Regions from separate parts of the Pseudarthrobacter sp. NIBRBAC000502770 genome, predicted to be linked through region 2. Evidence: predicted binding sites of a transcription regulator. Region 2 holds the regulator's gene; each other region holds the start of a gene.
What was found. The regulator HrcA, encoded in region 2, represses chaperone genes, less so after heat shock. The targets are predictions, from matches to a motif close to TTNGCACTCGNNNNNNNCGAGTGCNAA.

Region 1: a site for HrcA is predicted at 1,182-1,208, ahead of NIBR502770_RS11925 (FmdB family zinc ribbon protein). Genes of this name have one in related genera too.
Region 3: a site for HrcA is predicted at 1,241-1,267, ahead of NIBR502770_RS14215 (Hsp20/alpha crystallin family protein). Genes of this name have one in related genera too.

The regions. Positions count from the first base shown of each region.
Region 1 covers NZ_CP041198.1:2,482,037-2,484,293, forward strand. The annotation lists gene galU (UTP--glucose-1-phosphate uridylyltransferase GalU) at 1-427, opposite strand, end outside; gene NIBR502770_RS11920 (5-formyltetrahydrofolate cyclo-ligase) at 533-1,153, shown strand; gene NIBR502770_RS11925 (FmdB family zinc ribbon protein) at 1,264-1,536, shown strand; gene NIBR502770_RS11930 (RcpC/CpaB family pilus assembly protein) at 1,646-2,257, shown strand, end outside.
Region 2 covers NZ_CP041198.1:1,695,202-1,697,458, forward strand. The annotation lists gene dnaJ (molecular chaperone DnaJ) at 1-701, opposite strand, end outside; gene hrcA (heat-inducible transcriptional repressor HrcA) at 788-1,801, opposite strand; gene NIBR502770_RS08180 (DUF3097 domain-containing protein) at 1,972-2,257, shown strand, end outside.
Region 3 covers NZ_CP041198.1:2,950,953-2,953,209, forward strand. The annotation lists gene NIBR502770_RS14210 (NAD(P)H-hydrate dehydratase) at 1-548, shown strand, start outside; gene NIBR502770_RS14215 (Hsp20/alpha crystallin family protein) at 744-1,166, opposite strand; gene NIBR502770_RS14220 (hypothetical protein) at 1,377-1,574, opposite strand; gene NIBR502770_RS14225 (S9 family peptidase) at 1,870-2,257, shown strand, end outside.

The DNA.
Region 1 (2,257 bases), 790 kb from region 2:
CGCGGGCGTCGATGAGGTCATCGCCCAGCAGGACAGCGAAGGCTTCATTGCCCACATGCTGCTTTGCCCGGAGCACTGCGTGCCCCAGCCCGTGCGGATCGCCCTGCCGCACGTAGTGGATATCGCCCAGCTGGCTCGCTGCCTGAACGGACGCGAGCTTTTCGGTGTCGCCCTTTTCCCGGAGGGTCGATTCGAGGGATGGCACCCTGTCGAAGTGGTCCTCAAGGGCCCGCTTGTTGCGGCCGGTAATCATCAGCACGTCGCTGAGGCCCACGTGGACGGCTTCCTCCACGACGTACTGGATGGCAGGCTTGTCCACGACGGGAAGCATTTCCTTGGGCATAGCCTTGGTGGCAGGGAGGAACCTGGTGCCCAGGCCCGCTGCGGGAATGACGGCTTTGCGGACTCTGGGATTACTGGTGTTCACCGGACTAATCTAACGTCAGCGTCAAGTATTTCAGTAACTACCGATGCGACGGGCCGGCACCCGGGCTGCAGGCTGCGGACCACGGGGCGACGCAGGGAGGACAACATGCTGCAGGAGTCGAACGCCATCAAGGACGGGATCCGGGCCAGTCATCGCCGCAGGCGGGCAGGCCTCGCGCCGGCCCAGCTTGAAGCAGCGGGCCTGGCTCTGGCCACCCACGGGGACGCGTGGGCCGGATCGGTAACGGAGGGCCGCCCTGGCATTGCGTGCGTCTACCTTGGCGTGGGCCAGGAGCCACCCACCCTGCCGCTGATCAACGCCCTGTACCGCAGCGGGCACAAGGTCCTGCTGCCGGTGTGCGAACCCGCACGGGAGCTGAGCTGGGTTTTCTGGACGCCGGACACCGGCTTCGAACGCAGCAGGTATGCCCCCATTTTGGAGCCTGCGGGGCACCGCCATGGCCCCGAAACCGCGGGCGATGCGTCGGTGCTTTTTATTCCGGCCACAGCGGTGGACCTTGCCGGCAACAGGATTGGCCAAGGCGGCGGTTACTACGACAAATTCCTGGGGCACCTGGCCACGGCCGGGAAGGAAATCCCTTTGTCCGCTGTTATCTACGACGATGAATTACTGCCCGCCGGCAGCATCCCAGCAGAGGAGTTCGACAGGCCCGTTCCGGCCGTTCTTTCGCCCTCCGGGCACCGGCCCCTGTTCGGGGCGGCCTGAGCACACGGCCGGCGGCGCAGTGATAGAATTAGCACTCAGGCCCTGCGACTGCTAATGGTTAACCATGTGGCAGCACGGGACCTCTCGTTTGCCCAAGAGGAGGAGCACCAGTGCCAACATATGCTTACGCCTGCAAGGACTGCGGCCACGCCTTCGACATCGTGCAGTCGTTTTCGGACAGCAGCCTGACATCCTGCCCTGAATGCCAGGGCACGTTGCGCAAGAAGTTCAATAGCGTTGGCGTGGTCTTCAAGGGCTCCGGCTTCTACCGCACGGACTCCCGCGATTCCAAGGGCAGCTCCGTCTCCCCCGCCCCGGCTTCGGCTCCGTCCGCACCCGCTGCCGCCCCCGCCGCGGCGGCACCGGCAGCTGCCGCGAGCTAACGGGCAAATTCTTTCGACGGCGGCCGGCGCGTTCCAGCGCCGGCCGCTTTTGTCCACATAGCCGCAGTCCCGGCTCCCGGGCGGTTGCGGCTACAGCTAGCGTGGGCGCATGCCCCTATTCCCCCGCCGTGGCCGCACCGGCATCAGGTATCCAACGAACACTGGCGGCGTCGGCCGCAGCCCCGGGAAGCGTCCGCCTGCCGCCCGGCTCGCCGCCTGGCTGAACCGCAACCGCAGGCTTGCCGCTGCCCTGCTGCTGTCAGCAGCCGCCGCTGTCGCCGTCCAGCAGGTCACCCCCGCCCCGCTCTCCACAGCTACTGCGCTGGCCGCTGCCCGCGACCTGGCCGCGGGGACAGCGGTGACCGAAGCGGACGTGGCGCGGGTCCAGGTGCCGCCCGGCATGGTCGCCGATGGCTTCCTCCAGGATGAGGCCGCCGCCAAGGGCAAGCAGCTGGCCGCGCCGATGCGGAAGGGCCAACTTTTGTCCGATGCCCAGCTGGTGGGCCCTGGGCTCCTAGCAGGTACGCCGCCGGGGTCTGCCGCTGTGCCACTGCGAATGGCTGACCCTTCGTCCATCCAACTGGTCTCCCCCGGCCAGCTGGTCAATGTGGTGCTCACATCAGCCAACGGGTTCGACCAGCAGGGTCCCTCCGAAGTATTGGCGTCCGCCGTCCCGGTACTGTGGACCTCCAACAAGGGCGGCCAGAGCGGACAATGGCTG
Region 2 (2,257 bases):
TCACCCTGCCCGGAGAGCTGGATCCTGGTTCCGGTGGCTACGCCGGCGGGGACCTTGATGGTCAGCGAACGCCGGCTGCGGATCCGGCCCTGGCCGCTGCATTCGTTGCAGGGGTCCTTGATGACGGTGCCGAAGCCTTCGCAGGTGCCGCAGGGGGCCGCAGTCATGACCTGGCCCAGGATGGAGCGGACGGCCCGCTGGACCTGGCCGCTGCCGCCGCAGATGTCGCAGCGCTCGGGGTGGGTGCCGGGCCGGCAGCAGGATCCCTCACAGGTGGGGCAGACCACGGCGGTGTCCACTTCGAGCTTCTTGTTCACGCCGAACACGGCGTCGCGAAGGTCGATCCGGACGCTGATGAGGGCGTCCTGGCCGCGGCGGACACGGGAAGCCGGGCCGGAGCTGCCCCCGGCGCCGAAGAAGGTGTCGAAGATGTCCTGGAATGCGAAGCCCTGGCCCGCGTAGCCGGCTCCGCCGAAGCCGTTGTCCGTGCCGTTCTCGTTGCCCGTGGTGTCGTAGATCCGCCGCTTCTGGGGGTCGGAGAGGACCTCGTAGGCGTGAGTTACTGCCTTGAAGCGTTCCGAGGCATCCTCACCGGGGTTTACGTCCGGGTGGAGGGTGCGGGCCAGTTTGCGGTAGGCCTTTTTGATCTCTTCGCCCGTAGCTTCGGGTGAGACTCCAAGGACGTCATAGTGGCTGCTCAAAGTTCGTATCTCTTCCTTGTTGTACTGCGTTCAGTCGGGCGGCCCGGCCCGTTGTTCCCGGCCGGAACATGCTCCGGCCGCGCGGGTCAGGGCCCCAAAATCCTGGAAAGGTACCGGGCCACTGCCCGGACGGCGGCCATGGTGGTGGGGTAGTCCATCCTGGTGGGCCCGAGGATTCCTACCTTGGCGACGCTGTCGGGGCCGTAGCCGGTGGCCACCACCGACGCTTCGGCCAGGCCGTCGTAGGGGTTTTCCCTTCCGATGCTGACGGCAACGCCGCGGTGGTCCTGGGCCATCTCGCTCAGCAACCGCAGCATCACCACCTGCTCCTCGAGGGCCTCGAGCACGGGACCGATGCTGAGGGGGAAGTCAACGTTTGACCGGGCCAGGTTGGCTGTCCCGGCCATGACCATCCGGTCCTCCCTGGTGTTTTGCGCCAGCCCCTCGAGGCCAAGTGCCAGGGCGTGCGCAGCCTGCCGCTGTGCCTGTGCCGTGCCGGCCACGACGGAGGGAAGCGCCGTGGCAAGCCGGCTCAGCGGCGTCCCGGACAGTGCGGCGAGGAAACGCGTGCGGAGTGCTGCCACTGCGTCGTCGCCCAGGTCCTGGCCGACGTCGATGACCCGCTGCTCCACCTTGCCGCTGTTGGCAATGAGGACCACCAGCACCTTGCGGGGGGCAAGCAGCACGAATTCGATGTGGCGCACCAACGCCTTGCTGAGGTGCGGGTACTGGACCACAGCCACCTGGTTGGTCAGCTGCGACAGCAGCCGGACGGTGCGGTCCAGGACGTCGTCGAGATCGTCTGCGCCTTCAAGGAGGGACTGGATAGCCCGGCGTTCGGCCGCCGACAGCGGCTTGACCGCCGAGATCTGGTCAACGAAAAGCCGGTAGCCCTTGTCCGTGGGAATCCGCCCTGCACTGGTGTGGGGGGCCGTGATTAATCCCTCGTCCTCAAGGGCCGCCATGTCATTCCGGATGGTTGCGCTGGAAACCCCAAGGTGGTGCCGCTCAACCAGGGCTTTCGACCCAACCGGCTCGCGGGAGTGGACGTAGTCCTCCACGATGGCCCGCAGCACTTCCAGTTTGCGTGGCTCGCTCACTCTCCACCTCCATCCATGGTGCAGGGCCCATGCCCCGCCAGATGCCACCTTGTTAGCACTCGACATGCCTAAGTGCTAACAGTCTATTATGCCTTGGCCCGTTGTTAGCATTGGTACCGCTCCGGGCGAAATTCCGGTGCGGAGGACCTAGCGCTAGGCGGATCGAATCCATGGATTACCAAAACTGGGGGCCCCGCGGCATTTCCGCCCCGGCCAAGTCGGAATTGCCCGAGGTGCCGGTGGAGCGGGGCATGGTGCTGGAGGATGTGCAGTCAGGCTGGGTAGGCGCCGTGACGCGGGTGGAAAAGTCCGGAGGGATGCACGTGGTTGCCCTGGAGGACCGCCGCGGGAAGTCCCGGTCCTTCAAGCTGGGCTTCGGTTTCCTCCTGGAGGGCCGCCCCATCAGGCTCATACCCCCGGCGCCGCGGCCGGCTGCCGGCGCTCCGGTTGCCGGCA
Region 3 (2,257 bases), 1.3 Mb from region 2:
TGCTGAGCCGCGAGGCAGGCCGTGGCGGGGACGGCAGGTCCGGCGCTTCCGACGGCAGCCAAGGAGGCCCCGCCGTCGTCCTCGATGCCTACGCACTGGCCGCCTTGGTGCATCTGGAGGACCAGCTTGACCCTTGGCGCGGCCGGTTGATTCTCACACCCAATCCCACGGAAGCGGCCATCCTGCTGGGACGGGATGTGGCGGACCTCGAGCGGGACGTCGCCGGGATCTCTGAACGGTTTGGTGCCGTGGTCAGCTGCCAGGGGCTGGTCAGCAAGCCAACGGGGCCCGATGCGGACGGCTCCGGCCTGTGGAAGATCACCACCGGGTACGGCGGTTTGGGAACGTCCGGCAGCGGCGACGTGCTGGCGGGGGCGATTGCCGGGCTCCGGGCGCGAGGCACGACCTGCGCACAGGCAGCCTGCTGGGGTACGCACCTGCACGCAGCCGCGGCGGACCGGCTGGCCAGCAGGATGGGTCCCTTGGGATTCCTGGCCCGCGAGCTGGCGGATGAACTGCCCGCGCTGATGCTGGAACTCAGCGTCTGAACGCCTAGCCGCAGCACGCCCGCAGCGGGAGTCCTGGGACATGGATGGCCCCCGGCCGAAACCGGGGGCCACCGTGGCGGGAGGGTAAGGCTTACGCTGCCGATGCGCTGTCTGGCGCTGTGGCGTGCACAGAATGGCGATTCGCCCCAAAAAGGCAGTCAACAGATGTGCCCGCCTCCCGGTCCTGTGGTGAAACTAAGCGGCGATTTCCTGCTTTGCCCCCTTCGTTTCGATCTCGATCTTGCGCGGCTTGGCCTTTTCGGCAACCGGGATCCGCAGCGTCAGGACGCCGGCGTCATAGCTGGCCTTGATGTGGTCAGTGTCCAGCGTGTCGCCGAGGATCAGTTGGCGGCTGAAGACGCCGCGCGGCCGTTCAGAGGCGACCAATTCGGTGTCCTTGCCCACGGGGTCCGGGCGTTCGGCCCGCACCGTCAGGACATTCCGTTCAACATCCAGGTCCACCGAGTCCACCGAGACACCGGGCAAATCAAAGGCCACGACGAATTCCTGGTCCTCTCGCCATGCATCCATCGGCATCGCCGCCGGGCGTGCAGCCGTGCCGAGGACCTGCTGGGCCAGCCTGTCCAGCTCGCGGAACGGATCGGTTCGCATCAACATGGCTTCCCTCCTCGTAAGAGATGGTCCAACATCATTCCCGTATCAGCCGATCTATGGTGGCTGATATAGATTTTTTAGCACTGGAGAACCAAGTCCGCAAGGGTTTCCAGCAGCGGATTCCGGAGAATTTTAGGGCCACCGCGGGCATGGAAAAGGGCCCTCCCAGCCGTGCACGGAGCAGGCAGTGGAAGGGCCCTTTGAGGTTGGCGGTCAGTCCCGGGTGGGGTCCGGGCGGAGCGGCGCCGGGCCGGGATCCGGGACGGGAAGCGGTCCCGGAGGCGCCGGTGCGGGGAACGGATTCGGGGATGGCGGGCCGGGAGGGTGCGGCTGGGTGGGGTCCGGGGAGGTGGGCTCCGGGCCCGGTTCCGGCGGGAACGGCTCAGGTTCGTGCACTGGCGGGATGGTCATGAACTTCCCTTCTCACGCTGGGCGGATGTGCCTTGGACTGCCCAGCCTACGCTTGCGGTCCGCCTGCAACCACCCTCTTCTCCCCGGTTGCTCCATCAGTTTTGGTCCCTAAACGCCGGTTTTAGGAGCTATAGGTGATGGAGCATCACGACGGCGGGGGGGGTTGCCAACGTGCGGATCCGTTAGTCCCGGACCGGGCAGGCTGCCAGAGTCTTTCGCCCTCTTCCCGCCAAGGGCGTCTCCCCCGACAGCGAACGGCCCCCTGGCCCGCGGGGGTGGTGGATATATTGAATCCATGACCTCCACTTCCCTGCAGGATTCCGCCGGTACTGCGGTCCCGGCTCCCCCGGCCGCCAAAAAGATCCCCACCGAGCGCACCCACCACGGGGAGACCTTCGTGGACAACTACGAGTGGCTGCGGGACAAGGAGTCGGCGGAGGTGGTGGAGCACCTGCGGGCCGAAAACGCCTACCAGGAAGCCGTCACGGCGCACCAGGAACCGCTCCGGGAGGCCATTTTCCAGGAGATCAAAGGCCGCACCCAGGAAACCGACCTGTCCGTCCCGCACCGCAAGGACGGCTGGTGGTACTTCAGCCGCTCCGCGGAGGGCAAGGAGTACGGCATCCACTGCCGGGTAAAGGCACAGGACTCCGGAGACAAGGTGGCCGACTGGACGCCTCCGG